Regions from separate parts of the Hydrogenoanaerobacterium saccharovorans genome, predicted to be linked through region 1. Evidence: riboswitches for the same ligand, from Rfam matches in the RefSeq annotation. Region 1 holds a riboswitch; the other holds the start of a gene.

Region 1 (3,423 bases):
AAAAATAATTTGTCAACACTTTAATATAAAAAAGTTTTATCACTTTAAAGCAAGATTGCAAGCACTTGCAAAAAGACTACTTTTGCAGTATAATTTAACAATACTTGATAATCATTTATAAATTACAAAATATTGAGATAATCTAGTATGAACTATCGGTTTCTTCAATGTAAAGTAAATTAGCTTTACATTGAATGCAGAATAGTTTTAAAGGTCTTAGTTGATTTTCACGATAGCAAGAACCATTAAAGCTAGTATGACAGGGATTAATGAGCATATTACTGATTTTTATTGATTATATGTAAAGTTATGTCGCTTTACACAGGAGGTTATGCAATGACACCATTACAAAACAGGACACTACAAATTATTGAACGTTTTAAACAAGAATACCCCGATGCAGTTTGTTCGCTAGATTATGTTGATGCATTGCAGCTGTTGATATCTACACGCTTGGCAGCCCAATGCACCGATGCACGGGTAAACCTTGTTACACCTACCCTATTTGAAAAATATCCGGATGCACAAGCGTTTGCAAATGCCGAAGTAGCGGATGTAGAGGAAATCATCAAGTCTTGCGGATTGTATAAAACCAAAGCAAGAGATTTGATTGCAACCGGAAAAATGTTGGTTGAAGATTTTGGTGGTGTGGTACCGGATAATATGGAGGACTTGTTGAAGCTGCCCGGAATTGGAAGAAAAACCGCCAACCTTGTACTGGGTGACGTATTTGGCAAGCCTGCTGTAGTATGCGATACCCATTGCATCCGTTTGACTAATTTGATGGGTTTAACTGTGGGTAAAGACCCTTATAAATGTGAAATGCAGCTGCGTGAATTACTGCCGCCCGAAGAAAGCAATGACTTTTGCCACCGCACTGTATTACACGGCAGAGCTGTATGCAAAGCCCGTAATCCACAATGCAAAATATGCTGTGTACGCGACCTTTGTGACTACGGTTGCCAAAACAACGCTTGACACCGCAACAACCGCCGTGTATACTAGAAACGAAAAGAATACAGGGGTGCTGATGAAAAATCGGCTGAGAGTAACGCTGTTGTGTTTCAACCCTTGAACCTGATCCAGATAATGCTGGCGTAGGTAGTGATTAAAATATTAATTGCTAACACCATTTGGCATTACGCTAGATGGTGTTTTTTCCTGTGTTCTTTTTAAATTAAAGTGTTATTTGACACAGGAGGATTAGGACTTATGACTCAAACTAAAAAGACCCGCATTATGGCGGAATGTGCCGTTATGGTAGCAATGTCTGCCGTATTGCAGATGATTCCGTTTATTAAATTTCCCCAAGGCGGTACTGTAACCCTTGCAAGCATGGTGCCCATTGTATTTATTGCGCTGCGACATGGTGTAAAATGGGGCTTGCTTACGTCGTTTGTAGGTAGCCTTGTACAGATGTTACTTGGCGGAATTAATCCTCCGCCCACAGAAACATTCTTCTGGTTTACAATGGTTGTTTTACTGGACTATGTAATTGCATACACTGTTTTAGGACTGGCTCCGTTTTTTGCAAAGCCTTTTCGCAACCAGCTTGTGGGAGCAGGTGTAGGGGCATTTTCTGTTACTTTGTTGCGTTATATATGCCATATCATCTCAGGCATTTTAATTTGGCATGTATATGCGCCCGAGGGTCAGCCTGTTTGGCTATATTCCATTAGCTATAACGGCAGCTATATGATACCTGAAATGATCATTACTGTTATTGTAGTAGTTCTTCTTTGGAAGTTTGTTGCTATGCGTGCATTGAAAAATCGACATGTATAGTTTATATTTTGAAGATAAATTATTTAACAAAAAACGGTCTTTCACAATATTGTGAAAGACCGTTTTTTATTTATATTTTTTTAGGCGGAGTGGCTTGAAAATCGAGATTATAAGGAGGTTCCAGTGTTTGTTTTACCTCATCGATAAGAGACTTATAATCAGCGATACCGCGCTGTTCTGCCAAAATAACCGCCTGACGCTGATACCATAGATCAATTAACATACTTTCACCCTCGCGCACAATTGCAAAAGTATCGGCAAACTGCGCCTCCAAAAAGCTCCATTGCTGCAAAGCAAAAGCTGTTTCGGCAGCGTAAATGCGCATACGTTCTTCGGTTTTTAATGCACCCGGCAAATCATTGTAGAATTTCCATGCTTGTTCATACTTGCCCGCTGTGTTGAAGATAGAAAGATACTCCTCGGCAAAAGCACGATGTTGAGTCGCTCCTCCTAACTCAATGGCTTTAGCAATATAATCACAAGCCTTCTCCAGTTGATTTTGCTGCAACATTGCCTGAGCTAGGCAGCGATATGCAAGCGCAGTAGGACGTAATTCAATCGAACGCAAAAATGCTTCAATCCCCTGCTCAGACATATCATTTTCATAAAGCATTACGCCAAGATAGAGATACATTGTAGCATTCTGATTTTTAGGGTTTTGCAGTGAAGCTTTAAGTAAATCTAGCCAGCAAACATCTGTAATCCAAGATACAGGCAGTTCGTCTGCTTCAAGCGGCTCAATCTTACCCTGCTCCAGCAGCGATAACCAGGGCTGCTGTTCATCGCCGAGAGTGCACTCTGGGAACAGCATTCCTTTAGGGATTATAGCAGGGGCTCTTTTCGCTTCCAACGCTCCCCAGCCTCTGCCATAATGTAATAGCTCATCCGGTACTATAGAAATCAGCTTATCATATTTTTTATCTAAATCTAGTAGCTTATCGGCAGACAAAGACTGTTCAACACAGCTGTAGATGTAATCGCATGACTTGTTCCACTCGTCATTAGCAAGTTTAGTATCTACTTGTAAGCCGCCAAATACCTGTGTAAAACTGCATCGTTCACCTGCAGCAATATCTTCACCATGTACTTGTGTAGGTGAAAGACCGCTTTGAATTTCGAGATAATCTCCGCCGACTTCATCAGACAGAAATTGCTTCCAGTGATTACCGCCGCGGTGATTACCCCAGCAGAACATCTTACGGTAACGCAAACGTTCTGTAGAACGCTCCCAAAATGCAGTACCGTCATTGTAAGCAGCTGCCTCCCAAGTATAGTTTAGCTGTGCCGGGTTTTGAAAGAAATACTCATTGGAATAAGGTAAATTCTTGGGGTAACTTGCATCAAGACCGTTTAATGTTTCAAGAAACGGCATTTCTCCATGACCAAAACCATGAACAGAATCTTGAGACAGCTGTGTTTCTGGCTTGATGTAGATAACTTCTTTACTGCCTGAGAAAATACGGACATCACGGTTTTCTTCAACGGCGATGTTTGTCCACCAATATAGCGGAACAGGCTCTTGTTTGCTGTTTTGAATGCTAACATGCGCAGAAAGATAATTGGTGTTTTCAGGTAAATGAAAATCAATCTGTAAAAACAGACATTTTTGGCGTTCAAATTCATACATTCGCAAAAATT
Region 2 (3,423 bases), on a different contig from region 1:
AAGGTTGAACTTGCTAAAATGTTTGCCGAAAGAATGCGGAGTTTTAATGGTAGAAGCTATTCATTCTCTAAAATTGAAGTAAGAGGCACCTTAAAAGAAAAGCCAATCAATTCGTTGCTTGATGAATCCAAAACAGAAGCACCCGTAACGGAAGAACCTAAAGCTGAGGAGCCAAAACCGGAAGTTCCAGTAACGGAAGAACCTAAGGTTGAGGAGCCAAAACCGGAAGTTCCAGTAACGGAAGAGCCTAAGGTTGAGGAGCCAAAACCGGAAGTTCCAGTAACGGAAGAACCTAAAGTTGAAGAGCCAAAACCGGAAATTCCAGTAACGGAAGAGCCTAAAGCTGAGGAGCCCAAACCGGAAGTTCCAGTAACGGAAGAGCCTAAGGCTGAGGAGCCCAAACCGGAAGTTCCAGTAACGGAAGAGCCTAAAGTTGAAGAGCCAAAGCCGGAAGTTCCTGTAACGGAAGAGCCTAAAGCCGAAGAACCAAAGAGTGACGAACAGAATGTTTCTCAATCTGTAATTGCTAAGACAGCTTCTCGCTCAAGGGCAGTTGTAGTGATGCAATTGTCAACAATAGATGGAATTGCTGCTCAACTCGAAGCACTTGCCCAACAGGCAGCAGCTGCTGAAAAGCAAGACGCCGCACTAAATGAGGTACCATCTGTTCCGCAAGCAGGAGATAAAATTGAGACTCCTGCTCCGTCAAATGCAGAGTCTAAATCCGTTGAGCCAGCCACTGGTACAGATGCTGTTATCACAGAAGAAGCCTTATCTGATACCGAAACTCAGGTTCAACCCAAAGCAGCAGAAGTTACTATTACAAAACCTAAAACAGTTTTGTATACCGATGATTTTGTTTATGACCCTGATTATGACTACGAGGTAATCATCACTTACAAGCGTACTACCGGCGGCGGTGGCGGAGGCGGTAACAAAGACCGCGGTAACAATAATAACGATGATGATGACAATACCGTTATCATCGAAGATCCGGCTGTACCACTGGCACCATTACCGGACGGATTGGTTACTATAGTGGATCCTAAACTTCCTCTTGGCAACCTACCCAAATTTGGCGGCAGCTCCAGAGTGCTGGCTGTGTTCGGTTGCCTTGCTATCGTTGGTTCACTGGCGCTGAAACTGAAAAAAGACGATGAAGATTCTAACGAAAAATAAGCTGTAATCTCATCAACTGCAAACAAATCTATAAGCAAAGAGCTGTTTCACAAGTTAAATTGTGAGGCAGCTCTTTTTTATGCTTTGCTTTTATATTCTTGTGGTGCAATACTGTTTATGGTAACATTAATTGACAAAACGATTTATAATGTGCTAAAATAATAGAAACTAAATATTGGGGAGCTTGTATAGCAGGCTGAGAGGAAGTAATCGAACTTCGACCCTTAAACCTGATTTGGATAATGCCAACGTAGGGAAGATACTGCTTTATCAGCGGAGAACCTTATATTGGTTCTCCGCTATTTTTTTTGAAAGAGATGGATAAAATGAAAAATCTGAACAAACTTGCTCTGGCAGGGATACTAATTGCAGTGGGTGTTGTATGCTCTCCAATTTCTGTCCCGATAGGTGCTGCAAAATGCTTTCCGGTCCAGCACATAATCAACGTGGTGGCGTCGGTTTTGTTAGGGCCGACTTATGCCGTAACGATGGCATTTATTACTTCATTTATTCGTGTGGTTACAGGTACGGGCACACTTTTGGCTTTCCCGGGCAGCATGGTAGGTGCACTGTGCGGTGGGTTGTTGTATAAGTACAGTAGTAAACTTGTTTTTGCGGTAACTGGCGAAATAATCGGCACAGGAGTATTGGGAGCAATAGCAGCTTACCCTATTGCCGTATGGCTTATGGGGCGCAACGCTGCAATTTTGGGGTTTGTTGTACCGTTTTTAATTAGTACGGCAGTGGGCTCGTCCGCTGCTGTTATCATTATTCAAGCACTTAAAAAAGCTGGAGTACTAAAAATTAAAACAAGAAAAGAAGGCGAACACGTAGGCTCATAAAACCAATTGGCATAGTAATTTATTATTTTTTGGGAGTGTAAAATCATGAAAAAAGGTGAAACCTCAATTCTCAGCAATGGGCTGATTTGGTTTGGAGCAGCAGTTTCTATTGCTGAAATATTAACCGGAACATTGCTGGCACCTTTGGGCTTTGCAAAGGGTATTGCGGCAATATTGCTGGGGCATGCAATAGGTTGTATCCTACTTTATTTTGCAGGGTTGATAGGTGCAAAAAGCAAAAAAAGTGCCATGGAAACTGTAAAAATGTCATTCGGCAGCAAAGGTGCACTGCTTTTTTCGGTGCTCAATGTTCTTCAGCTGGTAGGGTGGACAGCCGTTATGATTATTGGCGGAGCAAGAGCAACCGGGGTGATTGCCAACCCGGTTTTACATACACAAGGTGAAGCACTATGGTGTGTTTTGATTGGTGTGTTGATTATTGTATGGATTTTGATAGGCATCAGTAACCTTGGCAAAATCAATGCAATTACCATGAGTGCTCTTTTTCTCATGACAATTGTTATGAGCATGGTTGTATTTCGCGGCGGCACAACATTTGCCCCATTTGGAGAGATGAGCTTTGGCGCAGCGGTAGAGCTCTCGGTTGCTATGCCGCTTTCTTGGCTGCCATTGATCTCAGACTATACCCAATACGCACAACAGCCTAAAGCTGCTACGGCGGTAAGTGCTGTGGTATACTTTTTTACGAGCTGCTGGATGTACATCATCGGTTTGGGTGCCGCAATCTTTACAGCACAATCGGATGTTGCATTGATAATGATGCAGGCGGGGTTGGGTGTGATTGGTGCACTGATTATTATTTTTTCAACTGTAACCACTACTTTTTTGGATGCTTATTCTGCAGGTATAAGTTTTGGCACTATAACAAAAAAAGTAAGCGAAAAATGGGCCGCTGTGGCAGTTTGCATTATTGGTACACTGTTGGCGATTTTTACGCCGATAGAGCAGTATGAGAACTTCTTATATCTCATCGGGTCTGTATTTGCTCCTATGGTTGCCATCTTAATTGCCGACTATTTTATACTAAAAAAAGACCGCTCAAGCCGACCCGTGGATAGTACAAATCTTATTCTATGGGGTATCGGTTTTGTTGTTTACCGCCTATTCATGTCTATAAACACTGTTTTGGGCAATACATTGCCTGTAATGATAATTACTGCAATATTATGTATTCTAGTAAATGGAGGGAAAAGCTATGTTCAGCACAATTTTAAAAAATGTAAAGATTAAAACGCCTTTGGTGCACTGCATTACAAATTACGTTACCGTTAACGATTGTGCAAATATCTTGTTGGCATGCGGTGGCTCTCCGATTATGGCAGACGATGAAGATGAGGTAGAAGAAATTACCTCCATCTGTAATGCACTCGTCATCAACATC

The links. Region 1 has a riboswitch for thiamine pyrophosphate ahead of thiT (energy-coupled thiamine transporter ThiT). Riboswitches for the same ligand answer to the same signal wherever they lie in the genome.
Region 2: another riboswitch for thiamine pyrophosphate. It lies ahead of thiW (energy coupling factor transporter S component ThiW); the one in region 1 lies ahead of thiT (energy-coupled thiamine transporter ThiT).

The regions. Positions count from the first base shown of each region.
Region 1 is NZ_RKRD01000001.1:1,520,598-1,524,020, forward strand. It holds gene nth (endonuclease III) at 337-978, shown strand; TPP riboswitch at 1,011-1,121, shown strand; gene thiT (energy-coupled thiamine transporter ThiT) at 1,213-1,785, shown strand; gene EDD70_RS07135 (DUF5107 domain-containing protein) at 1,856-3,423, opposite strand, start outside.
Region 2 is NZ_RKRD01000005.1:903-4,325, forward strand. It holds partial or broken gene EDD70_RS15030 (prolipoprotein diacylglyceryl transferase) at 1-1,179, shown strand, start outside; TPP riboswitch at 1,346-1,453, shown strand; gene thiW (energy coupling factor transporter S component ThiW) at 1,506-2,021, shown strand; gene cytX (putative hydroxymethylpyrimidine transporter CytX) at 2,067-3,272, shown strand; gene thiM (hydroxyethylthiazole kinase) at 3,238-3,423, shown strand, end outside.